DNA from 3 places in the Bradyrhizobium sp. JR3.5 genome. Region 1 is predicted to be linked to each of the others. Evidence: predicted binding sites of a transcription regulator. Region 1 holds the regulator's gene; each other region holds the start of a gene.
What was found. Region 1 encodes PhoB, which activates phosphate uptake and scavenging genes when phosphate is short. Its sites were predicted from a motif close to TGTCATNNANCTGTCAT; they were not measured.
Positions count from the first base shown of each region.

Region 2: the regulator PhoB is predicted to act here: its motif matches at 1,530-1,546, upstream of ACVWW1_RS31640 (DUF2794 domain-containing protein).
Region 3: the regulator PhoB is predicted to act here: its motif matches at 2,963-2,979, upstream of ugpB (sn-glycerol-3-phosphate ABC transporter substrate-binding protein UgpB).

Region 1 covers NZ_JBSRYV010000002.1:3,731,980-3,737,023, forward strand. Annotated here, with positions in the region: gene pstB (phosphate ABC transporter ATP-binding protein PstB) at 1-639, shown strand, start outside; gene phoU (phosphate signaling complex protein PhoU) at 651-1,367, shown strand; gene phoB (phosphate regulon transcriptional regulator PhoB) at 1,498-2,208, shown strand; gene ACVWW1_RS34690 (GcrA family cell cycle regulator) at 2,357-2,869, opposite strand; partial or broken gene ACVWW1_RS34695 (acetylornithine transaminase) at 3,356-4,562, shown strand; gene argF (ornithine carbamoyltransferase) at 4,562-5,044, shown strand, end outside.
Region 2 covers NZ_JBSRYV010000002.1:3,059,895-3,064,938, reverse strand. Annotated here, with positions in the region: gene ACVWW1_RS31650 (Bax inhibitor-1/YccA family protein) at 1-350, shown strand, start outside; gene ACVWW1_RS31645 (N-acetyltransferase family protein) at 441-989, shown strand; gene ACVWW1_RS31640 (DUF2794 domain-containing protein) at 1,095-1,466, opposite strand; gene ACVWW1_RS31635 (DUF1223 domain-containing protein) at 2,109-2,870, opposite strand; gene acnA (aconitate hydratase AcnA) at 3,034-5,044, opposite strand, start outside.
Region 3 covers NZ_JBSRYV010000002.1:2,726,730-2,731,773, reverse strand. Annotated here, with positions in the region: gene ugpE (sn-glycerol-3-phosphate ABC transporter permease UgpE) at 1-645, opposite strand, end outside; partial or broken gene ugpA (sn-glycerol-3-phosphate ABC transporter permease UgpA) at 645-1,528, opposite strand; gene ugpB (sn-glycerol-3-phosphate ABC transporter substrate-binding protein UgpB) at 1,591-2,907, opposite strand; gene ACVWW1_RS29920 (CaiB/BaiF CoA transferase family protein) at 3,170-4,375, opposite strand; gene ACVWW1_RS29915 (organic hydroperoxide resistance protein) at 4,584-5,009, opposite strand.

The DNA of each region.
Region 1 (5,044 bases):
GGCTGCGGCAAGTCGACCCTGCTGCGGATCTTCAACCGGATGTACGACCTCTATCCCGGCCAGCGCGCCACCGGTCAGCTGATGCTGGACCAGACCAACATTCTCGATCCCAAGCTCGACCTCAATCTGCTGCGCGCGCGGGTCGGCATGGTGTTCCAGAAGCCGACGCCGTTCCCGATGACGATCTACGAGAACATCGCCTTCGGCATCCGCCTCTACGAGAAGATCTCGAAGTCCGAGATGGACGACCGGGTCGAGAAGGCGCTGCGCGGCGGCGCGCTGTGGAACGAGGTCAAGGACAAGCTGAACGCTTCCGGCCTGTCGCTTTCCGGCGGCCAGCAGCAGCGCTTGTGCATCGCGCGCACCGTGGCGGTGCGGCCCGAGGTGATCCTGTTCGACGAGCCGTGCTCGGCGCTCGATCCGATCTCGACCGCCAAGGTCGAGGAGCTGATCCAGGAGCTCTCCGAGGACTACACGATCGCGATCGTCACCCACAACATGCAGCAGGCGGCGCGCGTCTCCGACAAGACCGCCTTCATGTATCTCGGCGAGCTGATCGAGTTCGACGACACCAACAAGATCTTCACCTCGCCGAGCGATCGACGGACTCAGGATTACATCACCGGCCGGTTCGGCTGAGGAGATACAAGATGGCTTCTGAACATACCGCCAAGGCATTCGACAGCGACCTGCAGGAGTTGACCCGCCTGGTCGCCGAGATGGGCGGCCTCGTCGAGCGGATGATCACCGAGTCGGTCGACGCGCTGATCCGTCGCGACGTCGCGCTCGGCAAGCGCGTGGTCGCCGCCGACATCGAGATCGACAATCTGCAGCGCGTCATCGAAGAGCGCGCGGTGCTGACGATCGCCCGCCGCCAGCCGATGGCGATCGACCTGCGCGAAATCGTCAGCGCGATGCGCGTGGCCACCGACCTCGAACGGATCGGCGACCTCGCCAAGAACATGGGCAAGCGCGTCGCGGCGCTGGAAAGCGATTTCCAGCCGCTGAAGCTGATCCGCGGCCTGGAGCACATGACCGACCTCGTGCTGTCTCAGGTCAAGTCGGTGCTCGACGCCTATGCCGCGCACGACCTGCCGGCGGCGATGAACGTCTGGAAGGGCGACGAGGAGGTCGATGCGATCTGCACCTCGCTGTTCCGCGAGCTGCTGACCTACATGATGGAGGATCCGCGCAACATCTCGTTCTGCATCCATCTGATGTTCTGCGCCAAGAACATCGAGCGGATCGGCGATCACGCCACCAATATCGCCGAGACCGTGTTCTACATGATCGAGGGACAGCAGATCACCGACAAGCGCCCGAAGGGCGACATGACCAACTTTGCCACCACTGTGCCGGGTACCTAGGACATGATCCGCGAGCGCGGAGCCGGATTGTCTTCACGACAAGTCGTTTCCGCGGGGATTATGCCCAGGAAAGTAAGCGTTTCGGTTTGCGTCTGGGCAACGGATCACCACAGAGAGAGAATTTAAGCCGATGAGCGCACGCATTCTGGTAGTCGAAGACGAGGAAGCGCTGACGACACTGTTGCGCTACAACCTCGATGCGGAAGGCTACGATGTCGAAACGGTCGGGCGCGGCGACGATGCCGACACCCGCCTGAAGGAGCGCGTTCCCGACCTCGTGGTACTGGACTGGATGCTGCCGGGCCTGTCCGGCATCGAGCTGTGCCGCCGCCTGCGGGCGCGTCCCGAGACCAAGCAGCTTCCGATCATCATGCTGACCGCGCGCGGCGAGGAGAGCGAGCGCGTGCGCGGGCTTGCGACCGGCGCCGACGACTACATCGTCAAGCCGTTCTCGGTGCCGGAACTGCTGGCACGGGTGAAGGGCCTGCTGCGCCGCGCGAGCCCGGAGCGGCTTGCGACCGTGCTGACCTATGGCGACATCGAGCTCGATCGCGAGAAGCGCCGCGTGGCGCGCTCGGGACGTCCGATCGATCTCGGTCCGACCGAGTATCGGCTGCTCGAATTCTTCCTCGAACATCCCGGCCGCGTGTTCAGCCGCGAACAGCTGCTCGACAGCGTCTGGGGCCGCGACATCTATATCGATGAGCGTACCGTCGACGTGCATATCGGCCGCCTGCGCAAGCTGCTCAATCCGGGCCGCGAGCAGGATCCGATCCGCACCGTGCGCGGCGCCGGTTATGCGCTCGACGACCGGTTTGCCAAGGCCGAGCCGCAGCCGTAAGGCTTGCACGGCAACCTCAAGCCACAACACGGCGTTGTCCCGGCTTTCGCCGGGACGACGCTGGTGGATACTTCCGCGCGACGATCACACAAAAAAATCCCCGCTTTCGCGGGGATTTGTTTTTGCAGTCCAGGCAGTTTCCCGAGTGCTACTTGATCTGTGGCTTCGCCGACGGCCGGCGGCGATCGTTGGCGGGCTGGTAGGCAACGCGCGAGTGATGCGCGCAATAGGGCAGGCCGGCGAGCGCCTTGCCGCCGCAGAAGAAGAATTCCGGGCTCGAGGGATCGCCGACCGGCCAGTGGCAGGTGGCCTCGTTGAGCTGGAGCAGCGACAGCCGCTGGCTCATCGGCACCACGTTGTCGAAGGAGATCGGATCGGGCTCCATCTCGACCTCGAAGGCGTGCGCAAGCGCGGTGTTGCCGCGCGAGACCGGGCGCGCCACCCGCATCATGTGCTGGGCGGGGCGGGCCTTGCGCTGCCGCGGCGCGGCCGTGGAGGGGGCCTTGGCGCGGCCGGAGAGGCCGAGCCGATGCACTTTGCCGATCACGGCGTTTCGCGTCACATTGCCAAGTTCCGCCGCGATCTGGCTGGCCGAGAGGCCGGATTCCCAGAGCTTCTTCAGCTGCTCGACGCGATCGTCGGACCATGTCAATACAGTCATCACATTCTTCCTTTCGCATGGCGCCGGCCACTCATCGGAGCGGCGCTGCGAGCCAATCTGGACAAATATCCCTTCGGCCAGAATCCCTTAGCCCTCGCCGGGCACGGTGTTGCGCCCGAACGTTTACGCGAGACACGAAGGCTACTTAGAGGGTCCAGTACTGCCGCACGAGATGTCGTACCCGACAGGCCAAACGCTACAATATGGCGTGACTCTGGCGCAAGAGTCCGCGGCCGTGCGTCCACATGTTCCCACAAAGTTAAGCATTGCTATGAGGCTTTTCCACCGCACCGGAATGCTCCGGATTGCGCTGGTTTCGTATTGCAGGAAGGCCGGCTCCTGACGATTGACACTTACCGGCCGCCGCATAGAATGACCCGTACGTGCCGCCCGCAAAGGCGGCCGTTTTGTTTTCCGAAGCTGGCGGTTGCTGTGTTGGCGTCAAGGCGCGCGGCAATTGACGGCTTCAAACCGGCAGTGAACGCCATGACCAACGCCTCGTCGCATCTGCTCCCCGTCTTCGCCCGGGTCGATCTCGGCTTCGAGCGCGCGCGAGGGCGCCTGGCTGATCGCAACCAACGGCGACCGCTATCTCGATTTCACCTCGGGTGTCGCGGTGAACGCGCTCGGGCATGCGCATCCGCATCTGGTCAAGGCGCTGCAGGAGCAGGCGACCAAGCTCTGGCACATGTCGAACCTGTTCAAGAGCCCGGATGGCGAGGTGCTCGCCGCGCGGCTGTGCCAGCAGAGCTTTGCCGACTTCGTGTTCTTCTGCAATTCCGGCGCCGAAGCGATGGAGGGCGTGATCAAGCTGGTCCGCCACCACCACTTCTCCAAGGGCCATCCGGAGCGCTACCGCATCATCACCTTCGAGGGCGCCTTCCATGGCCGCACGCTGGGCACGCTGGCTGCGACCGGCTCGGCGAAATATCTCGAAGGCTTTGGCCCGCCGATGGACGGGTTCGACCAGGTGCCGCACGGCGACATCGAGGCGGTGAAGAAGGCGATCGGCCCGCACACCGCCGGCATCCTGATCGAGCCGGTGCAGGGCGAGGGCGGCGTGCGCTCGGCGCCGCAGGCGTTCTTCAAAGCACTGCGCGCGCTGTGCGACGAGCATGGCCTGCTGCTCGCCTTCGACGAGGTGCAGACCGGCATGGGCCGCACCGGCGAGCTGTTCGCCTACAAGCGCACCGGCGTCACGCCGGACGTGATGTCGCTGGCGAAGGCGCTCGGCGGCGGGTTCCCGATCGGCGCGGTGCTGGCGACCGCGCAGGCTGCGGCCGGCATGGCGCCGGGCTCGCACGGCTCGACTTTCGGCGGCAATCCGCTCGCGGTCGCCGCCGCCAATGCGGTGCTCGACGTCATGCTCAAGCCCGGCTTCTTCGAGCACGTGCAGAAGATGTCGCTGCTGCTCAAGCAGAAGCTCGCTTCCGTGGTCGACCGCTATCCCGGCGTGCTGTCGGAGGTGCGCGGTGAGGGCCTGTTGATCGGAGTCAAGGCGGTGGTGCCGTCGGGCGATCTGATCGCCGCGCTGCGCAACGAGAAGCTGCTCACCGTCGGCGCCGGCGACAATGTGGTGCGGTTCCTGGCGCCCCTGATCGTGACCGAGGCCGAGATCGACCAGTCGATCACAGCGCTCGAGCGCGCCTGCTCTGTGCTATCGGCGCCGCAGCCGAAGAAGGCGGCTGGATAATGAGCAAGCCGGTCCGTCACTTCCTCGACATCAACGAGCTGCCGCTCGCCGAGCTGCGCAACATGCTCGAAGCCGGAGCCGCCATGAAGGCGAAGCTGAAGGCGCATGAGAAGGGCAGGAAGCCGCTCGAAGGCAAGACGCTGGCGATGATCTTCGAGCGCCCGTCGACCCGCACAAGGGTGTCGTTCGACGTCGGCATGCGCCAGCTCGGCGGTGAATCCATCATGCTGACCGGCGCCGAGATGCAGCTCGGCCGCGGCGAGACCATCGCCGACACCGCGCGCGTGCTGTCGCGTTATGTCGATGCGATCATGATCCGCATCCTCAACCATGACGCGCTGCTCGAGCTCGCCGCCCACGCCACCGTGCCCGTCATCAACGGCCTGACCCGGCGTTCGCATCCCTGCCAGGTGATGGCCGACCTCATGACCTATGAGGAAAACCGCGGCTCGATCGAGGGCAAGACGGTGGCCTGGACCGGC
Region 2 (5,044 bases), 670 kb from region 1:
CGGCGACGTTCGGTGCGCTGAGCCTCTACGGCTACACCACCAAGCGTGACATGAGCGGCATGGGCTCGTTCCTGTTCATGGGCCTGATCGGCATCATCATCGCGAGCCTGGTCAACCTGTTCTTGGCGAGCTCGGCGCTGCAGTTCATCGTGTCGGTGGTCGGCGTGCTGGTGTTCGCGGGCCTCACCGCCTGGGATACCCAGCGGCTGAAGAACGACTACATCTACGGCTACGCCTCGCAGGGTGGCGTGATGGCAGAGCGTGCGGCAATCACTGGTGCGCTGTCGCTCTACCTGAACTTCATCAACCTGTTCACGCTGCTGCTGCAGCTGCTCGGCCAGCGCGACTAAGCGCCTCGAGCGAGACGATCGATCCAATCCAAGCCCCGGCCTTGCGGCCGGGGCTTTTCTTTTGCGCAGGGCAAAAATACTGTCGCACCCATGTCCAATCCTGCGGGGTCCAATCCGGAAATCAGGCTAACCGTCGAGGCGGACCTGCCCTCGATCACGGCGATCTACGAGCACGCGGTGCGCTTCGGCACCGCAACCTTCGAGCTGATCCCGCCCGACCTTGCCGAGATGACCCGCCGGTACAGCGCGCTGATCGATGGCGGCTTCCCTTATTTCGTCGCCGTGCTCGACGGCCACGTCGCCGGCTATGCCTATGCCGGTCCCTACCGGCCGCGGCCGGCCTATCGCTTCACGGTCGAGAACTCGGTCTATCTGGACCCTGCGGTCCATCGCCGCGGCATCGGCGTCCGGCTGATGGAGCGCCTGATCGCCGAATGCGACGGACGTGGCTTCCGGCAGATGATCGCGGTGATCGGGGACTCGGCCAATGCCGGCTCGATCGGGCTGCACCGCCGCTGCGGATTTCAGATGATCGGGACGCACCCGAAGGTCGGCCTGAAGTTCGGCCGCTGGCTCGACACCGTGATGATGCAGCGCGCGCTCGGCGAGGGCGCCAGCGGACTGAGCTACAGTCCGTAGCCCGGATGCAGCGCAGCGCAATCCGGGGCCGCCGAAACCGCAGATGAACTTGTGCCGGATTGCGCTTCGCTTCATCCGGGCTACGGTCTGCTGAATTTGCCGCGCCTATACCAGCGACAGCTTGCGATCGATCACGAACAGCACCCGTTCGAGTTCGTGGCCGCGGCGCAGGATCAGGCCGGTCGCCGAAATCACGCTGTACATGCCCTGCTTGCGCGCCAGCCGGGGATCCTTCTCGATCCGGTAAATCGGCATTTCGGATGCGCGCCGGAACACCGAGAACACGGCACGGTCCTTCAGGAAGTCGATCGCATAATCGCGCCACTCGCCATCGGCGACCATGCGGCCGTAGAGATTGAGAATGCGGTTGAGCTCAAGTCGATTGAATGTCACGCGGTTGGGCTGAAGGGTCGCGGCGGCGGGACGCGCCGCGGCACGATTCCCACTCGGATCACTATCCTCCGAGATCAAACTCATCGAGCGCCTCCTGTCATCCCGGTGACGATCGGGATCCGAAGGCCGGTGCCCCCACTTCGGGATCGTCACGAGAGTGACATGATTGCGCTAAGCGACGGAGCCTGCAAGGGGCCATTCACAGTGCAACCAGCCCTTAACCACGGTCAGGCGCGACGGATTGTCCGGAAAACCGAAGAGTCACGGGAACGTTAGAGGAATCATATTGCTGCCCCACTTCCGCCCATCGCCCGCCCCGCTGCCCTGCGAAAAGAAAATCCTGCGTTGGCCCGGTCCTTTCGGTTCCGGATTCCTCAGCCCCCAGCCCCCCGGGGCCGTCGGGATCGGGCCTGTTCGCAGGGGAGTCAAATCCCAACACACTGGGCCAACGAAAGTTGGTCCTTTTTGTTTTTGGGGCCCTGCTCGATTACGCGCGATCAAGACCCGCAAAGCCTCGGCGCTTCCCTCTCAGCAGATCACTGGATGCACGCTTGCCGCCGCACGGAGTCGCACGACTACATGCGTGCGGCCCAACGACGCGATTGGCAGGAGCTAGCCGCGCAGCGTTAGAGCGTTTTCGAGCGAAGTGGACACCGGTTCGCGCGAAGAAAACGCGTCAAACAAGAATCCAGAGCTTCGGTTCTGATCAATCCGAACCGAAAGGCTCTAGTGAAGCGAGGTGAATGCGGCGCCCAGCATCGGGCCCGGCTTGTCGCGATTGCCGTCCTGGACGTAGACGGCCGCAGCATCGACGCCATCGCGCGTGATGTTCTCGAGCGGCACGGTCCAGCTCCCGGACGAGCCGTTCCAGTCACCGACCTTCAGGAGATTGCGCACCACGTTGTGGTAGGTGATCTCGCGGCCGCGGTTCTCGCCGCGCGCGATCGAGATCGGTACCGACTTCGAGATCGAGCAGATCCAGACTTCGCCGCGCGACACCGCGGGCGATTTCGATGCGGCCACTGAAACGTTGATCTGCTTGCCGGTCAGCGTCATCATCACCGGCACCGACATCACGCTGCCGCTCTTCTCGGTGTCCTTAATAGCGTCCTCGATGCTGGCGCGGTCGCTGCCGATCACATGGGCGGAGCCGTTGATCACGGCCTGCGGCGTGTAGACGTCGCGGTCGCCGCGCATATGCGAATAGGCTTTCTGGCGCGCGCTGAAACGGGAATCGGCCAGCGTGTCCTTCCAGCCGAGATAGTCCCAATAGTCGATCGGCATGCTCAGCGCGATGACGTTGGGGTCCTTCGCGAGGTCTCCGATGATCTTGTCCGCGGGCGGACAGGACGAGCATCCCTGCGAGGTGAAGAGTTCGACGACAGCACGCGGATCGGCGTGAGCGGGGCGGATGATCGCAACGATCGCGCAGAAACCAAGGGCGCTGGACCATCGCGAGATAGAATTATAGGCCATCATCGCTGTCATACTGCGAACCAGTCGTGATGATTTCTATCCGTAATTTTACGGAGCATGAAGTTGTCCCTTGAACTTGCGTGCCCCAGAACGCCGGAAGGCGGCCTTGTCATAGGCCGCCTTCTTTTTAGCCGCTACTCACTAAGCAGTGAGGCACTGATCACAAATCCGCGCGCTAGGCCGCGAGCTTGCGCAGCACGTAATGCAGGATGCCGCCGTTGCGATAGTAGTCGAGCTCGTCCAGCGTATCGATGCGGCAGAGCAGCGGGACGTCCCGCTTGCCGCCGTCAGCGGAGACGATCTCGGCCGTCAGCGTCTGGCGCGGCTTCAAATCGCCCTGCAACCCGCGGATCGTGACCTTCTCGTCGCCCTTGAGGCCGAGCGAGGACCACGACGTGCCGTCCTGGAAGGTGAGCGGAAGCACACCCATGCCGACCAGGTTGGAGCGATGGATGCGCTCGAAGCTCTGGCAGATCACCGCACGCACGCCGAGCAGGCGGGTGCCCTTCGCGGCCCAGTCGCGCGACGAGCCGTTGCCGTATTCGGCGCCGGCGAACACCACCAGCGGCACGTTCTCCTGCTGGTACTTCATCGCCGCGTCGTAGATCGACATCTGCGCGCCGTCGGGCCAGTGCTTGGTCAGACCGCCTTCCGGGATATTGCCGTCGGCGCCCTTCAGCATGAAGTTCTTGATGCGGATGTTGGCAAAGGTGCCGCGCATCATCACTTCATGGTTGCCGCGCCGCGTGCCGTACTGGTTGAAGTCGGCGGGGCGCACCTGGTGCTCGCTGAGGAACTTGCCGGCGGGCGAAGTCAGCTTGATCGAACCGGCTGGCGAGATGTGGTCGGTGGTGATCTTGTCGCCGAACATCGCGAGGATCCGCGCGTCGACCACGTCGACGATCGGCTCCGGCTGCTTCTTCATGCCTTCGAAATAGGGCGGGTTCTGCACATAGGTCGAGCTCATGTTCCAGCGATAGGTCTCGCTTTCCGTGGTCTTGATCTTGCGCCAGTTGGTGTCGCCCTTGAATACGTCGGCGTACTTCTTCTTGAAGATCGTCGCGGTGACGTACTTCTTCATGAAGGCGTTGATCTCCTTGGTGGTCGGCCAGATGTCCTTGAGGAACACCGGCTTGCCGTCCTTGCCGATGCCGATCGGCTCGACCGCGAGATCCTTGGTCACGGTGCCGGCGAGCGCATGCGCGACCACCAGCGGCGGCGAGGCGAGGTAGTTCGCCTGCACGTCCGGCGAGACGCGGCCTTCGAAGTTGCGGTTGCCCGAGAGCACGGCGGCAGCAACGATGCCGTTGTCGTTGATCGACTTCGAGATGTCTTCCGGCAGCGGACCGGAATTGCCGATGCAGGTCGTGCAGCCGAAGCCGACCAGGTTGAAGCCAACCTTGTCGAGATCGGCCTGCAGGCCGGAATTGGCGAGATATTCCGCCACCACCTGGCTGCCCGGCGCGAGTGAGGTCTTCACCCACGGCTTGGCCTTCAGGCCCTTGGCGGCCGCCTTGCGCGCCAGGAGGCCGGCGCCGATCAGCACGCTCGGGTTCGAGGTGTTGGTGCAGGAGGTGATCGCGGCAATCACGACGTCGCCATGGCCGAGGTCGAAATTACGGCCCTCGACCGCGAAGCGCTTCTGCTCACCATCGGGCTTCTTGTACTCGTTGACCAGCGCGGTCGCGAAACCGGTCGAGACCGCCGGCAGCGCGATGCGGCCTTCGGGGCGCTTCGGTCCGGCCATCGACGGCACCACGTCGGCGAGGTCGAGCGTCAGCGTGGTGGTGAACACCGGATCGGCCGACTTGGCGGTGCGGAACAGGCCCTGCGCCTTGGCATAGGCCTGCACCAGCTTGACGCGATCGGCCTTGCGGCCCGAGGTCTTCAGGTAATCGATGGTCGCGGCGTCGACCGGGAAGAACCCGCAGGTCGCGCCGTATTCGGGCGCCATGTTGCCGATGGTCGCCTTGTCCGCGACCGACAGGAAATCGAGACCCGGGCCGAAGAACTCGACGAACTTGCCGACCACGCCGAGCTTGCGCAGCATCTGGGTGACGGTCAGCACCAGGTCGGTCGCGGTGACGCCTTCCTTGAGCTGGCCCTTGAGCTTGAAGCCGACCACTTCCGGCAGCAGCATCGACAGCGGCTGGCCGAGCATGCAGGCTTCCGCCTCGATGCCGCCG
Region 3 (5,044 bases), 1.0 Mb from region 1:
TTGATTCCAGCCGAGGATGAACAGGATCACGAACAGCGCGGCCATGTTGGTGCGCGACAGCGGCAGCAGCGTATCCCAGAAAAAGCGGAACGGGCCCGCGCCATCGATGCGCGAGGCCTCCAGCAATTCATCCGGCACGGTCATGAAGAACTGCCGGAACAGCAATGTCGCGGTGGCCGAGGCGATCAGCGGCAGCGACAGGCCGGCATAGCTGTCGAGCAGATGCAGATCGGCGACGATCTTGTAGGTCGGATAGATGCGCACCTCGACCGGCAGCATCAAGGTGATGAAGATGATCCAGAAGATCGCCATCCGGAACGGAAATCGGAAATAGACGATCGCGTAGGCCGAGATGATCGAGATCGCAATTTTGCCGACCGCGATCAAGAGCGCCATGATCAGCGAGTTCAGCATCATGTTGAGCACCGGCTCGCGGGTCGAGCCGCTCGTGCCGACAAACAGCGTCTGGTAGTAGGTCTCGAGGAAATGGCCGCCGGGCAACAGCGACATCTGGCCGTTGGCGATGACTGCATTGTCCTGGGTCGAGGCGACGATCGCCAGATAGACCGGGAAGGCGACGATCGCGATCCCGATCCACAGGATGGCGTGAGCCAGATAGCGCTGGAAGCCTTCCTCCTCGACCATCAGTAGGTCACCTTGCGTTCGACGAAGCGGAACTGGATTCCCGTCAGCACGACGACGATGACCATCAGGATGACCGACTGTGCCGCGGAGGAGCCGAGATTGCCGCCGAGCAGGCCATCCGTATAGACCTTGTAGACCAGCGTTTCGGTCGCCTTGCCCGGGCCGCCGCGGGTCATCGTGTCGAGATGATGCCGAAGGTGTCGAAGAAGGCGTAGACGATGTTGATCACCAGGAGGAAGAAGATGGTCGGCGACAGCAGCGGGAAGATCACGGTCCAGAACCGCCGCATCGGGCGGGCGCCGTCGATCGCGGCGGCCTCGATCACGCTCTTCGGGATGCTCTGCAGCCCGGCGAGGAAGAAAAGGAAATTGTAGGAGATCTGCTTCCAGGCCGCGGCGAGGATGATCAGGGCCGCCGCCTGGTCGCCGTCGAGCAGCGGATTCCAGTCAACGCCCATCGCGCGCAGATAGCGCGACAGCACGCCGAGCGAGGGGTGCAGCATGAACACCCAGAGCACGCCGACCACCGGCGGGGCGACCGCGTAGGGCCAGATCAGCAGCGTGCGGTACAGCGTCGAGCCGCGCAGCGGCTTGTCGGCCATGACCGCGAGCAGCAGCGCGAACGACAGCGAGGAGACCGCGATCGCGAACGAGAACGCGAAGGTTCGGACGATCGCCGCGAAATAGGCCGGGTCCTTAAACAATTCGAGATAGTTCTCGAACCACACGAAGGTGGTCGAAAGGCCGAAGGCGTCCTGCAGCAGGAAGGATTGGATCACCGCCTGCGCGGCCGGCCAGTAGAAAAAGATCAGGACGATCGCGAGTTGCGGGGCAACCAGCGCGTAAGGCAACAGCTTTGACTGGAAAATCGCTTGCTTTTGCATGATCTCGGCAAAATGGCAGGCCGCGTTTGCGGCCTGCCGGTTGATGGCCTCAAGGCATCATGTCAGTGGACGGCGGTCTTTTCAAACTGCCGCAGCATCTGATTGCCGCGTCCGACGGCCGAGTCCAGCGCCTGCTTGGCGGTCTTCTTGCCGGCCAGCGCCTGCTCGATCTCCTCCGACCACATGTCGCGGAGCTGCACCATGTTGCCGAGGCGCAGACCGCGGGAATTCTCGGTCGGCTCCTTGTTGGTGAGTTCGAGCAGCGGGGTCTCCAGATAGGGCTGGTCCTTGTAGAAGCCCTCTTCCTTGGCCTTGGCGTAGGCTGCCTTGGTGATCGGCAGATAGCCCGAGGCCTTGTGGATCCAGATCTGGCGGTCGGTGTCCGAGAGGAAGGTCAGGAACTTGGCCACGCCCTTGTATTCCTCGGCCGACTTGCCGCCCATCACCCAGAGCGAGGCGCCGCCGATGATCGAGTTCTGCGGTGCGCCCTTGGCGTCGGGATAATAGGGCATCGGCGCGGCGGTGAAGTTGAACTTGGCCTGCGCCTTGACGTTGCCGAAGAAGGCCGACGAGGTCAGGTAGATCGGGCATTCGCCCGCGGTGAAGCGGCCTTCACCGGTGTTGGTGCGGCCGGCATAGTCGTAGGTCTTGTCCTTCTGCAGCTCGACCAGGTTCTCGAGATGCTTGACCTGCAGCGGGCCGTTGAATTCGAGCACGGTGTCGAAGCCGTCGAGGCCGTTGGCCTTGCTGGCGAGCGGCACGTTGTGCCAGGCCGAGAGCTGCTCGAGATTGACCCAGGTGACCCACGAGCCGGAGAAGCCGCAGGTGGTGTAGCCGGCCGCCTTCAGTTTCTTGGCGTCCTCGAACACTTGCGGCCAGGTCTTCGGAATCTCCGCGATGTTGGCCTTCTTCAGCGCATCGAGATTGACCCACATCACGGTCGACGACGAGTTGAACGGGAACGACAGCATCTCGCCCTTCGAGGTCGAATAGTAGCCGGTGATCGCGGGCAGATAGACGCTCGGATCGAACTTCTCGCCGGCGTCGGCCATCAGCTTGTAGACCGGTTTGACGGCGCCGGTGGCGGCCATCATCGTTGCGGTGCCGACCTCGAACACCTGCATGATGTGCGGCGCGTTGCCGGCGCGGAATGCGGCGATGCCGGCGTTCATGGTGTCGGCGTAGCCGCCCTTGTAAGTCGGGATCACCTTGTAGTCGGACTGCGAGGTGTTGAAGTCGTTGGCCAGCTTGACGATGACGTCGTTGTTGGCGCCGGTCATCGCGTGCCACCACTGAATCTCCGTCACCGCGAACGCAGGCGACGCGAATACAAGCGTGGCAGCAGCTGCCGCAGCAGCGCCGAGTCGTCTGAAAATCATCAAAAGCCCCTCCGGTTGGAACACCATCTTTCGTTGGGCGCGTTATCAGCGCCGGATGACGTTCAAATGACCGTATAAACGAAAGCCATGGTACGGGGGAAGCCGAAGCGAAGGGAAGCGCTAAAAAAGGCGGAGAACGCAGCCGCGTGCGTGCGGTGCAACGCCGGACGCGACGTTGCACCGCAGGGGCGATGTGTTGGCTTGATGCGAACGGTGCCCATCCCGCATCACGTGCGGGACGGGCTTTGCTTCGAATGCGCCGTTAGCGTTTGCGCTGGGGACCGCAGACCACGTCCTTGTCGACCAGGCCGTTGATCTCGTCCTTGGAGTAGCCGAACTCGCCGAGTACTTCCGCAGCGTGCTGGCTGAACTTCGGTGGCGTGCGGCGCAGGGTCGGCTTGGTCCGTTCGAGCCGGATCGGCGAGGCGACGCCCTTGTACCAATCCTTCTCGATGACGTCGCCGCGATGGATCGTGTGCGGGTTGGTCAGCGCCTGGTCGATCTTCTGCACCGGGCCGGCCGGCAGGCCGGCGGCGAGCAGCCGGTTGCACAGCGGCTCGGCCTCGTGCTGGCTGAACACCGCGGCAAGCTCGGCCCGCAGCGCGTCGCGGTTGGCGATACGGTCCTTGTTGCGGGCAAAGCGCGGATCGGTGCCGAGCTCGGGCTTGCCGATTTCCTTGGCGAGCTTGCGGAAGGTGCCGTCATTGCCGACGCCGATGAAGATATTGTCGGTCTTGGTCGGGAAGATCGCGTAAGGCACGAGGTTGGGATGCTCGTTGCCGGTGAGCGACGGCGGCTTGCCATGCATGAAATAGTTCGCGGTGTGCGGATGCATGATCGCAAGCCCGGTCTCGTACAGCGTGGTCTCGATGAACTGGCCGAGCCCCGAGCGCTGCCGCTCCGACAGCGCCATCAGGATGCCGATCGCCGCGTAGAGGCCGGTCGTGATGTCGACCAGCGGCACGCCGATGCGCATCGGGCCGCTCTCCGGCGAGCCGGTCGCCGCGATCATGCCGGTCATCGCCTGGATGATCGCGTCATAGCCGGGATTGCCGCCGCGCGGGCCGTCGGCGCCGAAGCCGGAGATCCGGCAATGCACGAGGCGCGGAAATTTCGCGCGCAGCACGTCGTTGCCGATGCCCCATTTGTCGAGCGTGCCGGGCTTGAAGTTCTCGATCAGCACGTCGGCCGTCTCGAGCATCTTCATCAGCACCGCACGTCCCCCCTCGGAGGCGAGGTCGAGGCCGATCGAGCGCTTGTTGCGGTTGATGCCGACGAAATAGGCCGCGTCTTCTTCATGGAAGGGAGGGCCCCAGTCGCGCACCTCGTCGCCGGCGGGCGGCTCGACCTTGATCACATCGGCGCCGTGGTCGGCAAGGATCTGGGTGCAATACGGGCCGCCGAGCACGCGCGTCAGATCGATCACGCGCAGTCCGGTCATCGCGCCCGTAGCCGCTGGGGTATTCATGGAAACAACCTTCGCTCAGTTGGGATCGGAAAACGAGGGTCCCAGAGCTAACGGTCTTCAGGCGAGGCAGCAATGCTTCCGTCGGCGCAGGCCCATGCAGCAGGCAGTGCGCGCGTTCGCCAAGCGAACTGACATCTGAGATGCAATACTCTCTTGAAAAGCAATAGTCCGCCACGCGGGACGTGGCGGACAATTGGCAGTCGGTGAACTAGACGACGCTCAGCTTGACGTCGACATTGCCGCGGGTCGCGTTGGAATAGGGGCACACTTGATGGGCCTTCTCGACCAGCGCTTCGGCGTCGGCGCGGGAGAGGCCGGGCAGCGAGACGGCGAGATCGACGGCGAGGCCGAAGCCGCCTTCCGAGCGCGGGCCGATCCCGACCGTCGAGGTCACGGAGGCGTCGGCGGGAACCTTGGGGCCACCTTGGGAGGCCACGAACTTCATGGCGCCGATGAAGCAGGCGGCATAGCCGGCTGCGAACAGCTGCTCCGGATTGTTGCCGGCGCCACCGCCGCCACCGAGCTCCTTCGGGGTCGTGAGCTTGACGTCGAGCGCGCCGTCGAGCGTTGCCGCATGGCCGTCGCGGCCGCCGGTCGCCTTGGCGCTGGTCTTGTAGAGCACGTTCACAGACATCGTGGTCTCCCTCGGGTTTGGACTCAAGTTTGGAT